2 regions of the Nocardia sp. NPDC052316 genome follow, and region 2 is predicted to be linked to the other one. Evidence: riboswitches for the same ligand, from Rfam matches in the RefSeq annotation. Region 2 holds a riboswitch; the other holds the start of a gene.
What was found. A riboswitch is a leader RNA that binds a small molecule or an ion and turns the genes downstream of it on or off. The one in region 2 is predicted to bind glycine.

Region 1 (7,800 bases), 570 kb from region 2:
TCGGGGGATCGGTACCTACCGATTTGGATCGGGCAGGCGGAGGCGACCGCGATCGTGCTGGAGCAGGAGGGGGTGACCCCGATCCGCCCGCTGACCCACGATCTGATCAAGATCCTGATCACCGAGCTCGGGCACACCCTCAAAGAGGTGCGCATCGTCGACCTGCAGGAAGGCACCTTCTACGCGGACCTGGTGTTCGAGAATGATCTGCACATCTCGGCCAGGCCGTCGGATTCGGTAGCGATCGCCTTGCGGGTCGGTTGCCCGATCTACGCCGAGGAGCCGGTGCTCGAGGAAGCGGGGCTGGTGATGCCGGACGAGCGCGAGGACGAGGTGGAGAAGTTCAAGGAATTTCTCGAGTCCGTCTCACCGGACGACTTCAAGGCCACCGACAGCTGAGCGGCCCATCCGCCGCCCCGGTGCCGCCACGCCGACGACGCGCGGAGCTGAACCAGAGGTCGAGACTTTAACCGCGCGTCGCGTTTGGCTCCACGATGGTGCTCCCTGGACAATCAAGGGGAGTAATCTCGATAGTTGGGCCACGTCCGTTTTGGCCAGATCGTCAGTACACGCAGTGGTCGAAACGGAGCCGGGTCATCGATGAGGCTAGCCGTCGGCGAAGCAAGGGAGTGGTCAGTGGCAGAGCAATCGCAGGATGTGGTACAGCCAGGCCTGTTCCCGGACGACTCGGTTCCCGACGATCTGGTCGGCTACCGGGTACCCAGTGCATGCCAGGTGGCCGGGATCACCTACCGGCAGCTCGACTACTGGGCGCGCACCGGATTGGTGGTGCCCTCCATCCGCAGCGCCGCGGGCTCGGGGAGCCAGCGGCTGTACTCGTTCAAGGACATCCTCGTCCTCAAGATCGTGAAGCGGCTGCTCGACGCGGGCATCTCGCTACAGAACATTCGGATAGCGGTCGACCACCTACGCAGCAGGGGAGTGCAGGACCTCGCCGGCATCACCCTGTTCTCCGACGGTACCTCGGTGTACGAGTGCACCTCGGCCGAGGAGGTAGTCGATTTACTGCAGGGCGGGCAAGGCGTCTTCGGAATCGCCATCAGCGGAGCCATGCATGAACTCACCGGCGCCATCGCCAACTTCCCTGCGGAACGCGCGTCCGCGGTGACCGAGCGCCCGGAGGACGAGCTGTCCTACCGGCGCAAGGCACGGATGAGTCGCAAGACCGGATAAGAATAGCCAACCGAAACAACACCCCGCCTCCCCGACGAATCGAGGGTAGCGGGGTGTTGTGCTGTGTGGCACTTGATTTTTGGTGCAGAGGGGAGGGATGCCCGCCTAGGGTTATGGCACCACATAAAACATGTTGTTAAGTAGATATGCGCATCTAGCTATGTCTTTGTTGAAACCGTCCTGACCTGCACGTGACGAGCGCGACACCGCCGGGACGGGACCAGTGCCACGTTCCGGCGTGTCATCGGCTTAAACTGGTGGCGCGCCAACGCCGTGCGGGAGAGTCCCGGGTTCGTCAGAGTCCGGGCGCCGAAGGAGCAGCACCTCCCCGTCAATCTCTCAGGCAACAGGGACCGTGCGGGCTTGGGCGCCTCTGGAAAGCGGTGGCTTCGGGCTGCCCGCCGATGGGGAAAGGGGCTCGGCCTACTCGTAGGCCGCGGCGTCCGAATCTCTCAGGCAACAAAAACAGAGGGGGAGGGCTGGTACTCGTCGACCCCCGTCGACCCGCCCGACCCAATGGGAGCTGCCGTGACTCGCTCATTCGCCGACCGCCACATCGGACCCGACCGGGGCGAACTCGCCCGGATCCTGGACGTCGTAGGCGTCGGCTCGCTCGACGAGCTCGCCACGAAGGCCTTGCCCGCGACCATCCTGGACGGGTCCGGACTCGCCGGATTGCCGCCCGCGGCAACCGAACACGAGGTGCTCACCGAACTCGCCGGGCTCGCCCACGCCAACACCGTGGCCACCTCGATGATCGGGCTCGGCTACTACGACACGCTGACCCCGCCGGTGCTGGTACGCAACCTGCTGGAGAACCCTGCCTGGTACACGGCCTACACGCCGTACCAGCCGGAGATCAGCCAGGGCAGGCTCGAGGCGCTGCTCAACTTCCAGACCATGGTGTCGGAGCTGACCGGCATGGACGTGGCCAACGCGTCCATGCTCGACGAGGCCACCGCGGCCGCCGAGGCGATGACCCTGCTGCACCGGGCGAGCCGGTCGAAGTCGGCGCGCCTGGTCATCGACACCGACCTGTTTCCGCAGACCAAAACCGTGCTGACCACCCGGGCCCAGCCGCTGGGTATCGAGCTCGTTCCGGCGGATCTGGCGGGCGGCGAGTTGCCCGAAGGCGAGTTCTTCGGTGTGCTGGTGCAGGCTCCCGGCGCGTCCGGGCGTGTAGTCGACTGGACGTCGCTGATCGGCGCGACGCACGAGCGCGGCGCGCTGGTCGCGGTCGGCGCGGATCTGCTGGCGATGACGCTGATCGCCTCGCCCGGCGACCAAGGCGCGGACGTGTGCTTCGGCACCACCCAGCGTTTCGGTGTGCCGCTCGGCTTCGGCGGGCCGCACGCGGGGTATCTGGCAGTGCGCACGGCGTATGCCAGGCAGCTGCCGGGCAGGCTGGTCGGCGTCTCGGTGGACGCCGACGGCGACGTGGCCTACCGGCTGGCGTTGCAGACCAGGGAACAGCACATCCGGCGTGAGAAGGCCACCTCCAACATCTGTACCGCGCAGGTGCTGCTGGCCATCGTCGCGGCGATGTACGCCAGCTACCACGGTGCCGACGGGCTGCGCGAGATCGCCCGCCGCGTGCACCGGCACGCGGCCACCATCGCGGCCGGGCTCGACGGCGCGGTGGTGCACGACACGTTCTTCGACACCGTGCTCGCGCACGTGCCAGGCGGTGCGGAAGCCGTTGTCGCGAAGGCGAAGTCGCGCGGGATCAACCTGCGCCTGGTCGACGCCGATCATGTCGGCATCGCCTGCGACGAGGCGACCACCGAGGCGCATGTCGCGGCCGTGCTCGAGTCCTTCGGCACCACACTGTCGGCCGAGCAGAGCGGGCCGGCCCCGGTCGCCGCGATCGAGAACCGCACCTCCGGGTTCCTCGACCACCCGGCGTTCACCAAGTACCACACCGAAACCGCGATGCTGCGCTACCTGCGGTCGCTGTCGGACAAGGATATTGCCTTGGACCGCAGCATGATTCCGCTCGGTTCCTGCACCATGAAGCTCAACGCGACCGCCGAGATGGAGGCCATCACCTGGCCAGGCTTCGCCCGCGTGCACCCGTACGCCCCGGTCGAGGACGCCCCCGGCCTGCTGCAGGTGATCACCGATCTGGAGCAGTGGCTGTGCGCCATCACCGGTTACGACTCGGTGAGCTTGCAGCCCAACGCGGGCAGCCAGGGCGAGTACGCCGGCCTGCTGGCGATCCGGCGCTATCACCTGGATCGTGGTGACACGCACCGGGATACCTGCCTGATCCCGTCCAGCGCGCACGGCACCAACGCGGCCTCGGCGGCGATGGCCGGACTGCGCGTCGAGGTGGTCAAGTGCCGCGAGAACGGCGATATTGACCTGGACGACCTGCGCGCCAAGATCGCCGACCACGCCGCCCGGCTGGCCTGCATCATGATCACCTACCCGTCCACGCACGGCGTCTACGAGCACGAGGTCGCCGAGCTGTGCGAGCTGGTGCACGACGCGGGCGGTCAGGTCTACGTCGACGGCGCGAACCTGAATGCGCTTGTCGGACTTGCCCGTCCGGGCAAGTTCGGCGGCGACGTGAGCCACCTGAACCTGCACAAGACGTTCTGCATCCCGCACGGCGGCGGCGGTCCCGGCGTCGGCCCGGTGGCGGTCCGCTCGCACCTGGCGCAGTACCTCCCGGGCGATCCGCTGGTGACCGACTCGCACGCGGTGTCGGCCGCGAACTACGGCTCCGCCTCGATCCTGCCGATCACCTGGGCCTACATCCGGATGATGGGTGCGGACGGGCTGCGCAGCGCCACCTTGACGGCGATCGCGTCGGCCAACTACATCGCGCGCAGGCTGGACGAGTACTACCCGGTGCTCTACACCGGCGAGCACGGCATGGTCGCGCACGAGTGCATCCTGGACCTGCGGGAGATAACCAAGCAGACCGGCGTCACCGTCGACGATGTGGCAAAGCGCCTGGCGGACTACGGGTTCCACGCGCCGACCATGAGCTTCCCGGTGGCGGGCACGCTGATGGTGGAGCCCACCGAGAGCGAGAACCTGGCCGAGCTGGACGATTTCATCGAGGCGATGATCGCGATCCGCAAGGAGATCGATCAGGTGGCGGCCGGCGTCTGGCCGGTCACCGACAGCCCGTTGCGCGGTGCGCCGCACACCGCGGCCAGCCTGGTCGGTGAGTGGGAGCACCCGTACAGCCGCGAAACCGCGGTGTACCCACGGGGTCTCGGTCATGCGCGGGCGAAGGTGTGGCCGCCGGTGCGCCGGATCGATGGGGCTTACGGCGACCGTAATCTGGTGTGCTCGTGCCCGCCGCTGGAGGCGTACGCCGAGTAGCCAGGTGAACTAGAGGCGGCCTCGATCACGGTCTCTCTCGAACAACGCACGCCGAAGGCGCCCTCCGCTGAGATCAGCGGAGGGCGCCTTCGGTCGTCCGAGCGGTGCGTTCCGCATTGGCTCGCTGCGCCCGCAGTCCGCATTGCACGCCAAAGTCCCTGCGTGAGAGCAATAGCCGTGGGCGCTACGGCGTGGTGGGTTCCGCACCGGCTCGCCTGTGCACCGCATTGCATGCGAAAGCCGTTGCGGGGGAGCGAGAGTCGTGGGGAGCTACGGCGTGGTGAGGGATTGCACGACGGCGGAGGCGAATTTGAGATCGTCGGAGGTCGCGACGCGGGTGTAGGTGCCGCCGGTCTGCTCGGAGATGCTCTTCAGCGTCTGGGTGCCTTGCCCGCCGATCACGATGATGTCGACGCGAACGGGGTGGGCGCGGTCGATCGCGGCGGCCATGTCGCTGGCGAGTTCGGCGCCGGTGACCGTCGAGTCGTCCTCGGGCCCGTCGGTGATGAGCAGCACCGAATTCGTGCGGCCCGCGGTGTATCCCTTGATCGCGTTCTTGTACGCGGCGATGAGGGTCGGGTACGCCTGATCGGCGCGAAGATCGCTGGCCCGCACGGCAGTCAACGCGGTGCTGAGCTTGGTGCGTTGATCATTGGTGAGCGGGGCGGTGGCGGCCTGCACCTTGTACGGCGTGGTGCCGTCGAGGTTCTTGCCGAAGGTCCAGAAGCCGAGGCCGAAGTCGGGCGGCATCACGGTCATCGTGGAGTTCAGGGCGGCAAGCACGTTCGCGAGCCGGGTCATCGAACCGTCGGTGGTCGTCATGGAGGCCGAGACATCGACCAGGACAGTGGATTGCACCCCGAGGACCGGATTGGCCATGATGTCGCGCACCTTGTCGAGCGTGGCCCGCGACGGTACGGGGGTGCTCGCCGGCGCGGTGGTGAAGCCTGCGGCGGTGAATGTTTGGGCTTGCTCGGGGGCGCGTAGGTAGTCGGCGAAGAGACCGCCGATGAGATTCTGCGTCTTGTCCACCCACGGGCCGGACATCAGCGCGGCGGGGTGATCGGCGACCGGTGCGGCACCGGTCGGCTGGTAGACGGTCAGTCCCGCTTGGGTTTTCGCCTGCTGCTCGGTGGTGGCGACGGCGTGTACGGTGGCGGTCTGCGGAGCACTGGCGATGATGCCGAATGCCGCCGAGGTGTGCGGTGCGTCGGGCGCGTCGGCGGCGAGCCCGGAGATGGCGGACACCGCCTGACCGGACTGCGCGGCCTGCTCGGTGAGCGGCTCGGCGCCGGAGATCGCGGACCCGACGGCGACCGCCGCGGCGAGCGAGGCGTCGCCGGGCGGCAGCGCCATGCGTAGGCCGCCCCAGCCGGACAAGCCGATGTCGTCGAGTGAACCCTGTTGCAGGCGTGGCAGATCCGCCCAGCCGGTCTTGGCTTGGTCGAGCGCGCCGCGTAATTCGTCGGGCACCGCGAGCACGATCGGGCTCACCGCGATCGGGGCGGGCGTGCCTTCGATCAGCCCTGGCACGCGCATGGCCTCGATCGAGCGCGAGGAATCAGGGATCCACAGTACCGGCTGCGGGCCGAGGGCCTGGTCCCACGGCTTGCCGCTGGTGAAGGCGGCGGCGACGGAGGCAGAGGGCTGCGCGGTCACCGCTACCTGGGCGCAGTGGTCGCGCACCCGCGGTTTGGTCGCGTTGTACCGGTCCGCGGCGGCGCGGACCAGCGTGGCGATGTCCGGATCGGCGGTCACATACAGTGTGGAGGGGCCGGATACGCACTCCGCCGCGGCGGCGCTGTCCTCGTCGGCCGCCCTGTCCCGTAATTGGAGCCACGCGAAGACCCCGGCGACCAGCAGCACGATGGCGACCACTGCGATAACCGGACCTTTGCTGATGCCTCGGGATCTGGCTCCGCTGCGATGAGTGCCCACGCTGCACAGTGTATGTTCACCTGCGGTTTGCGGGCTCGCCGAGCTCGGCGAGCCGCGGCGAAACGCCCGCCGCCGTGCCTGCGGCGGGCACGGCGGCGGTGGTCAGGGGCGAATCAGCTGCCCGCGGTCGAACTCGTGACCACCCCAAACGCCGGACTGTCCGGTGCGGGCGGCGAATTCGGCACAGGCGGCACGGATGGGGCAGCCCGCGCAGACACCGCGGGCGTAGTCGAAGTCCTGCGACGGGTACGGGAACCACGCCTCGTGATGCGGGTCACCGCGGCAGGCCGCCCGATGCCACTCTCGGGAGTCCGAGAGTGGGAGCAGCTCGGCCAGGGTCAGCTCCACGACCGCACTGGTCTGGTTGCGAACGGTCATCGCGATCTCTCCTTTCTCGGTGGGTCAGGTGGCGGCGAGTTGCTTCCAGATCCGCCGTTGCTGCTTGACGTCGTGGTTGGGTGCTTTGGGTTGCCACAGCAGCCGCATGCCCGCTTCCTCGGGGGTGCGGTCGGCCTTGGTCGTGTTGCACGGTCCGCAGCAGGCGACGAGGTTGCTCCAGGTGTTCGGGCCGCCCCGGCTGCGCGGCCGGATGTGGTCGACGGTGCGGGCCCACGCGGCGCAGTAGCCGCACCGATTGCGGTCGCGGCGCAGGACGCCGGCCAGCGTGGCCCGGCTCTCGTCGTCGACCCGCGCGCTGTGCTCGATGTACACGTAGCGCAGCAGCCGAATGGTCTCCGGTAGCAGTACCTCGACGTGCTTCGAGCGGACCGGGAAGTGCGGCGCCCGGTCGGCGATCGACTCCGCGGCGCCCGCCATCAGCAGCACGACGGCCCGGTCGGCGCTGATCATGTCGAGCGCCTCGTAGGAGGCGTTCAGCACCAGGACCCCGGTGCGTATCCAGTTGTCGGCGGTGAGTGCCGCAGGGTCGGCGGCATGGCGGAATGGCATGGGAATCACCATGTTTCGGGAGAGGTCGAGCGGGCGAGGAGGTGGGGGCGGTCAGCGACCGGCCGGGAGGTGGCCGTCTTCACGTCCGCAGCTCAGCTGACGGCAGAACGCGGGTTTGTCGGCCGACAACCGGTGCGCCGCAGCATCGTTCGCCTTCATCGGAATCATCGCCACCTCCTCCTTTCCACGTGCTCGTGGATCACCGCTACCTGGTGATCATCGTCGAATCCCATGGTGACATAACGGACCTACCGCTGTCGGGTCATTTATTTCATGACCGACTCAGGGGGGTCAGGCGTTCTGGAGCTGGGCAGCGCCGAAGGAGACCCGGAATCGCTCGCACCAGATCGTGACACTGGTCAGTGCCGTCAAATCGGTGTC
Region 2 (7,800 bases):
CTATCTGCGCCATGCCCGCGCGAAGGTGCTCGGCGGATGTTCCTCGCACAACTCCTGTATCGCCTTCTGGCCGCCCGCGGAGAATCTGGACGAGTGGGCCGCCCTCGGCGCGAAGGGGTGGAGCGCGGCCGAGGTGCTGCCCTACGTCACGCGGCTGGAGAACAACGACGCGCCCGGCGAGCAGCACGGACGCACCGGACCTGTTCGGCTGCGCGATGTTCCGCCCGTCGACCCGTGCGGCCTCGCGGTGCTCGAAGCGGCCGCCGCGGTCGGTTTGCCGACGGTGCAATTCAACCGGGGTACCACCGTGCGCAACGGGGCGGGCTGGTTCCAGATCAACGCGGCCGAAGACGGCACGCGCATGTCGACATCGCACGCATACCTGCATCCGGTGCTGAACTCGCGGCGGAATCTGGTGGTGCGCACCGACTGCCGGGTCAGCGAGATCCTCTTCGACGAGGCCCGCGGCGCGACCGGCGTGCGCTACCAACGCCCCGATCTCACCGGCTACGACACCGTCTCGGCTCGGCGCGAGGTGGTCGTCACCGCGGGTGCCATCGATACGCCGAAGTTGTTGATGCTGTCCGGGATCGGGCCCGCCGACCATCTGCGCGAGATCGGTATCCCGGTGCTGGTCGACGCGCCCGGTGTCGGCGCGAATCTCGACGACCACGTGGAAGGGCTGGTGTTCTGGGATGCCGCCGAGCCGATGGTGCGGACCTCGACGCAGTGGTGGGAGATCGGCCTTTTCGCGACCACCGACGAGTCACTGCGCCTGCCGGACGTGATGATGCACTACGGCAGCGTGCCGTTCGATATGAACACCCTGCGCCACGGCTACCCGACCACCGACAACGGTTTCTGCCTGACCCCCAACGTGACTCAGGGACGCTCGCGCGGCACCGTCCGGCTACGCACCCGCGACTTCCGGGATCGGCCGAGGGTCGACCCGCGATACTTCACCGATCCGGACGGTCACGACGAACGCGTCATGCTCGCCGGAGTTCGATTGGCCCGCCGGATCGCCGAGCAATCACCGCTGCGCGAGTGGGTCGCCGCAGAACTGGCCCCGGGACCGGATGCGCGCACCGACGACGAACTGCTGAGCTATATCCACGCCACGCACAACACGGTGTACCACCCGGCCGCCACTGCGCGGATGGGTGCGCCCGAGGACCCGCTGGCGGTGCTCGATCCGGAGCTGCGGGTGAAGGGGGTGTCGCGGCTGCGGGTGGTCGACGCGTCGGCGATGCCGAAACTGCCCGCGGTGAATCCCAACATCACGGTCATGGCCATGGCGGAGAAGTGCGCGGACCTGATCAGGGGATCAGCCTAGAATGACGGCGTCATGGCGAAACAGGATGGTGAGGACACAGGTAGGGCAGCCGCGGTGCAGTCGGTCGACCGCGCGCTGCTGGTGATGGAGATCATCGCCAAGCTGGGGCAGGCCGGCGTCACGGAGATCGCCGCCGAACTGGGTGTGCACAAATCTACCGTCTCCCGGCTGGTCGCCGTGCTGGAATCCCGCGGTTACGTCGAGCAGCTCTCCGACCGCGGCAAGTACCGGCTGGGTTTCTCCATCGTCCGGCTGGCCGGATCCACCAGTGCGCAGGTCGATCTCGTCGGGCAGAGCCAGGGCGCGTGCAACGCGCTGGCGGCTGAAACGGGGGAGACCACGAATATCGCTGTGCTGGACGGGAATCGGATCATCAATATCGTCGAGGCGGCGGGCACCGGGTCGATCGCGCTGCGGTCCTGGGTCGGGCAGAGCTGCCCGGCGCACGCCACGTCGAGCGGCAAGGTGCTGCTGTCCGGACTCGCGCCGGCGGCGCTGCGGAAGCAGGTCGGGCCGAAGCTGGAGGGCTATACCGCGAACACGCTGACCAAGGTCGCCGATCTGGCCGCCCAACTCGTGGCGGTGCGCGAGAACGGGTGGGCAAGTGTGCGTGAGGAATTGGAGATCGGGCTGAACGCCGTCGCCGCTCCCGTCTTCGACAGCAACGGCGCGATCGTCGCGGCGCTCAGCGTTTCGGGGCCGTCGTATCGGCTCGGGCCGGACCGCTTCGCGCCGATGGCGGAGCTGGCGATCGCGAGCGCCGCGGACATCAGCCGCAGGCTCGGCTACTTCGGCTGACCGGCCGGGCTGGAACTGCCGGGGCTCGCCATTGACAACGCGCGCGACCGCCGACAATACTGAGTGCCGTATTGCGCAGTTGTTGCGCTATATGCAACAACTGAATATTCGCCGCACACGCAGCGGGAGATCTCCATCCCGTGGATGGAGAGCCGAAGGAGCAACACCTCCCGGGAAACTCTCAGGCCCAGTACCGCTGCGCATCAGGCAACTCTGAAAAGTAGTGCATCGAGGCACTCGCCGACGGGGCAAACGCGGAACGCGTGAATCTCTCAGGCCCTAGGACAGAGCGGGAGGAGCCACACCCACGCGCGCGCACGCGTCGACGAAAGGCTCCCCATGGCAGATCCCGCCGCCGATCTCCGCACCCCACTCGATGTCTCCCTGCGCGAATTCGACCCGGTGGTCGCCGCGATGATCGATCGGGAGACCGATCGCCAGCAGCGCGGACTGGAGATGATCGCGTCGGAGAACTACGCGCCGCTCGCGGTGATGCAGGCCCAGGGCACCGTGTTGACCAACAAGTACGCCGAGGGCTATCCGGGTCGCCGCTACTACGGCGGCTGCGAGCACATCGACGAGATCGAGTCGCTGGCCCGCACGCGGCTGTGCGCGCTGTTCGGCGCCGAATACGCGAACGTGCAACCACACTCGGGTGCGCAGGCGAACGCCGCGGTGATGCACGCGCTGCTGCGACCCGGTGACAGCATTCTCGGCTTGGCGCTCGATCACGGTGGCCACCTCACGCACGGCATGAAGATCAACTTTTCCGGACGGCTGTACGACGTTGCGGCATACCATGTTCGGGCCGAGGATCAGTTGGTCGACATGGCCGAGGTGGCGCGCCTGGCCGAAGAGCATCAGCCGAAGCTGATCATCGCGGGTTGGTCGGCCTATCCGCGGCAGCTGGACTTCGCCGAATTCCGGCGCATCGCCGACCAGGTCGGCGCCTACCTGATGGTCGATATGGCGCACTTCGCCGGTCTCGTCGCGGCCGGGTTGCATCCCTCGCCGGTGCCGCACGCGCACGTCGTCACCTCGACCACGCACAAGACGCTGGGCGGCCCGCGCGGTGGATTCGTCCTCGCCACACCGGAATTGGGTAAGAAGCTGGATTCGGCGGTGTTCCCCGGCCAGCAGGGCGGGCCGCTCGAGCATGTGATCGCGGCCAAGGCGGTCGCCTTCAAGATGGCGGCCGAGCCCGCGTTCCGCGAACGGCAGGAACGGACCCTCGCCGGCGCGCGGCTGCTCGCCGAGCGGCTGCTGGCCGAGGACTGCCGGGCGGCCGGTATCGGTGTGGTCAGCGGCGGCACCGATGTGCACCTTGTGCTCGTCGATCTGCGCGATGCCGCGCTGGACGGTAAGCAGGGCGAGGATCTGTTGCAGCGGCTGGGCATCACGGTGAACCGCAACGCCATTCCCTTCGATCCGCGACCGCCGATGATCAGCTCCGGGCTACGGATCGGCACACCGGCGCTGGCCGCGCGCGGCTTCGATCTGGCGGCGTTTACCGAGGTCGCCGACGTCATCGCGACGGCGCTGTGTACCGGCGAGGCCTCGGCGGCGCTCACCAAGCGGGTGGACGCCTTGGTGCAGCAGTTCCCGCTCTACGTCGGAATGCGGAATCCGGCGTGACGATCAGCGTTTTCGACCTGTTCCGGGTCGGCGTGGGCCCGTCGAGCTCGCACACGGTCGGGCCGATGCGCGCCGCGGCCGCATTCGTAGAGCGTTTGAAAGACCGCAGTGTGCTGCACGAGACGGCCGCGCTGCGGGTGGAGCTGTACGGGTCGCTCGGGGCGACGGGGCGTGGTCACGGCAGTGTCGAGGCGATTGTGGCCGGACTGTCCGGTGCGCAACCGGAGAGCGTCGACCCGGACGCCATGCGCGCCACCGTCGCCACGGCCCGCGCTACCGGGCGGCTGTATCTGGGCGGTGTGCACTCGATCGCGTTCGCCGTGGACGAGGACGTCGAGTTGCTCGGGCTGACCCGGTTGGCCTTTCATACCAATGGCATGTTGTTCGCCGCGCGCGACGCGGCCGGGCGGGTGCTGCTCGAACGCCGGTATTACTCGGTCGGCGGCGGTTTCGTCCTCGACGAGGACGAGATCGACGGGCGTGCCGTCGAGGCGCCGGTCACGGTGGCCTACCCGTTCGGCTCGGCGGACGAGCTGCTCGCCATCACCGACGCCACCGGACTGTCGATCAGCGCCGTGGTGCTCGCCAACGAAATGTCTTCGCGCAGTGCGGATCAGGTGCGTGCGGAGCTGCTCGACATCTGGGAGGTCATGCAACGCTGTGTGGCGCGCGGCATGTCGACGGGCGGCGTGCTGCCCGGCACGCTGCGGGTGCGCCGGCGTGCGGCGAACCTGTTCGAGCGGCTCGGCGCCGAAGCGGAGGACAACGACCCGCTGCGCGCGATGGAGTGGGTGACGTTGTACGCGATGGCGGTCAACGAGGAGAACGCCGCGGGCGGTCGGGTCGTCACCGCGCCGACCAACGGTGCCGCGGGCATCATTCCCGCTGTGCTGCACTACATTCAGCGTTTCGTCACAGCAGACGCGGACAGTGTGGTCGAGTTCCTGCTCACCGCGGGTGCGATCGGGCAGCTGATGAAGGAGAACGCTTCGATATCCGGTGCCGAGGTGGGCTGCCAGGGTGAGGTCGGTTCGGCCTGCGCGATGGCCGCCGCCGGACTGGCCGCCGTCCTCGGCGGCACGCCCCGGCAGATCGAGAACGCCGCGGAGATCGGCATGGAACACAACCTCGGCCTCACCTGCGACCCCATCGGCGGACTGGTACAGATCCCGTGCATCGAACGCAACGGGATCGCGGCGGTCAAGGCAATCACCGCGGCTCGCATGGCGATCCGCGGTGACGGGATGCATCATGTCTCGCTGGACCAGGTCATCCAGACCATGCGGGCGACCGGGGCGGACATGCTCGACAAGTACAAGGAGACCTCGCGTGGCGGCTTGGCGGTAGCCGTGGTGGAGTGCTGACCGGCTAGCGTGCCGGGAAGCGGACGACTCGGTCGTCGCCGGCCCGGACGGTGCCGCGGCCGTCGGTGTTGGAGGTGGTGAGCCACAGCGCGCCGTCCGGTGCCACCACCGGGGTGCGCAGTCGGCCGTACTTGCTGCGCAGCTGCGCTACCGGCCGGTCCAGCGTGCCGTCGGCGCGCTGCGGGATGGTCCACAGTCGCTGGCCGCGCAGTGCGGCGACGTACAGCGTGTTCGCGGTGATCGCGAGGCCGGAGGGGGAGGCTTCGCTGGTCGACCAGGTGACGAGCGGGTTGGTGTAGCGGCCGTTCTGGGTGTCGCCCTTGCCCTCAACGACGGGCCAGCCGTAGTTGCGCTTCGGCTCGATCAGGTTGACCTCGTCGTAGGTGTCCTGCCCGAACTCGGTCGCGTAGAGCCGCCCGGTGGCGTCCCACGCCAGACCCTGCACGTTGCGGTGGCCGAGGGAGTAGACCGGCGAATTCGGGGTGGGGTTGCCCGGGGCCGGTTTGCCGTCGGGGTCCAGTCGGAGGATCTTGCCGTTGGGGCTGGCCGGGTCCTGCGACCTGTTCCGTTGTCCGGCGTCGCCGGTTCCGACATAGAGCATGCCGTCGGGGCCGAAGGCGATGCGGCCGCCATTGTGAATGTTGGCCTTCGCGATTCCGGTGAAGATCGCTTGCGGTTGTCCGTCCAGGCGGAAGCGCACGATTCGGTTATCGCCACTGGCGGTGAAATAGGCGTAGACGTAACCGTTTTCGGCGTACTTCGGCGAGACGGCGAGGCCGAGCAGTCCGCCCTCGCCGCGCGCGACCACGCCGGGCACCCGGTACACCTGCGTGGGTGTGGTGCCGGGTGCGATGCGCTTGATCACGCCGGTATCGCGCTCGGCTACCAGGGCGGCACCGTCCGGGAGGAAGGTCAGACCCCAAGGCGCGTCGATGTCCCGCGCCACCTCTTGCGGGGCATTGAGGTCCGGGGGTCCTGCCGTGGTGACCGGCGCCGCGAGGGAACTCGGCAGCGCGACGAAAAAAGTTGCCATTACCGCGATCACAGCGGTGCCGGCGAAATGTGCCGTACTTCGAAGTGTTGAAGTCATAGCTAAGTAGAGCCATATCTCGGCGGTCATCTCGACTGGAGAACGACTGGGGAAGATAACGGGTGTACGGCGTCTTACGCTCATGAAGTCCGAATCTTTCTCGAGCGACAATCGGAGGCATTCGCATGCACGCCAGCGGCCGGAACACCATTCTCGCGGTAGTCAAGAAGGCTTGGCACCGACCCGATTTCGCCTTCTTCGATACCGCCCTCGAAATCACCGCCTACGCGGGCCGTAGCTGATATCTGTCCGCGCGGTTACGGCAGGCCGAATGCCAGCAGCACATTGCCCGGCATGCCGGTGGTGATCTGGCGTCCGTAACCGGAGTTGGTGAACAACATGCCGTTCGCGACGACGGCGCCGTGACCGTTGATGGCGCCGCCGAGGCCAGGCACGCCGTTGACCGTCTTGAACGGTTTCGCGGTGTTGTATTGCCAGAGGATCGCGCCGGTGTCGGCCGCGAAGACGCGCATCTTGCCGTCCATGCTGCCCTCGTAGACCAGGCCCGGGGTGGTGGTCACGGCGTTCGGCATCGCGAGCTGGCACAGCGGAGACATCGGTACCGGGGGCACATTGATCAGGCAGCCCTCGGTGGGATTCGGGGTGGCCCAAATCATTTCGCCGGTCGCCGGGTTCAGTGCGTACAGCGTGCCGGGCTGGGCCTGGTAGGTGGCGACGTACAAGCGGTTGCCGTCATAGCTGGCGCCCCACTGGATACCTTGCAGCGACTCCGAGCCAGGGGCGGGCAGAATCGGTTTCGGCGTGGACAGCCGGGTCTGCCAGATGATCTCACCGGTGGTGGCGTCGAGTAGGTGGTAGACGCCGCTCTTCTGGCCGGCGCCGACGACCAGGCGGTCATTGATCTCGAACAGGTTCGGGTGCGAGCCGAAGTCGAAGTCGTGTCCGGGATCGGGGCAGTTTCCGCCGGGCGGCGGTATCACGCAGCGGCCGTTCCATGGCGGGTCTCCCGGAGTCATGCGTCGAACCCACCGGGCTGTTCCGGTGTCGAGGTCCAGCGCGCCGATGGCCTCCGCCCCTTCGGGGTAGCCGCTATAGGGGTTGCCCGAGGTGTAGTAGAGGGTGCGCGACTGCACGTCGAGAGTCTGCGAGGACCAGACCGGCGCACCGCTGGGGGCGAAGTTCGGTTTGCCGCCGGTCGGCTGTGGCTGCGGGATCGTGTAGTACTGCCACTGCACGTCGCCGGTCGCGGCGTCGAGAGCGACGACGCTGCCGCGGAAGGTGCAGCAGGGATAGTGATCGCTGGTGGCCTGGCCCAACTCCTGGCTGGACACGCCGACGTAGATGTGGCCGTCGAACACCAGGGGCGATCCGGTGATGATCGCGAACGGATGGGGGTCCAACTGGCGGACCCAGCGCTGCTGGCCGGTCGCCGCGTCGAGGGCCCACATCCTGGCCGAGTTGTCGCCGAAGTAGACCAGGCCGTCCGCGACGGCGGGCCCGTTGCGCAGCCCGAAGGTCGGCAGGTTGCCCCCGAGCGGCGTTTCGGCCTGGAACGACCACCGGGTCGCACCGGTGTTGGCGTCCAACGCGTAGAACGTTCCGTTGCGGCCGCCGAC

Region 1: another riboswitch for glycine. It lies ahead of gcvP (aminomethyl-transferring glycine dehydrogenase); the one in region 2 lies ahead of glyA (serine hydroxymethyltransferase).

The regions. Positions count from the first base shown of each region.
Region 1 covers NZ_JBIUBB010000002.1:1,205,669-1,213,468, reverse strand. Annotated here, with positions in the region: gene ACIHA7_RS12335 (bifunctional nuclease family protein) at 1-399, shown strand, start outside; gene ACIHA7_RS12330 (MerR family transcriptional regulator) at 601-1,194, shown strand; glycine riboswitch at 1,461-1,560, shown strand; gene gcvP (aminomethyl-transferring glycine dehydrogenase) at 1,711-4,533, shown strand; gene ACIHA7_RS12320 (VWA domain-containing protein) at 4,804-6,471, opposite strand; gene ACIHA7_RS12315 (WhiB family transcriptional regulator) at 6,574-6,849, opposite strand; gene ACIHA7_RS12310 (HNH endonuclease) at 6,874-7,419, opposite strand; gene ACIHA7_RS12305 (DM13 domain-containing protein) at 7,711-7,800, opposite strand, start outside.
Region 2 covers NZ_JBIUBB010000002.1:637,670-645,469, forward strand. Annotated here, with positions in the region: gene ACIHA7_RS09660 (GMC family oxidoreductase) at 1-1,336, shown strand, start outside; gene ACIHA7_RS09665 (IclR family transcriptional regulator) at 1,349-2,134, shown strand; glycine riboswitch at 2,338-2,432, shown strand; gene glyA (serine hydroxymethyltransferase) at 2,474-3,769, shown strand; gene ACIHA7_RS09675 (L-serine ammonia-lyase) at 3,766-5,133, shown strand; gene ACIHA7_RS09680 (PQQ-dependent sugar dehydrogenase) at 5,138-6,166, opposite strand; gene pqqA (pyrroloquinoline quinone precursor peptide PqqA) at 6,349-6,465, shown strand; gene ACIHA7_RS09690 (PQQ-binding-like beta-propeller repeat protein) at 6,481-7,800, opposite strand, start outside.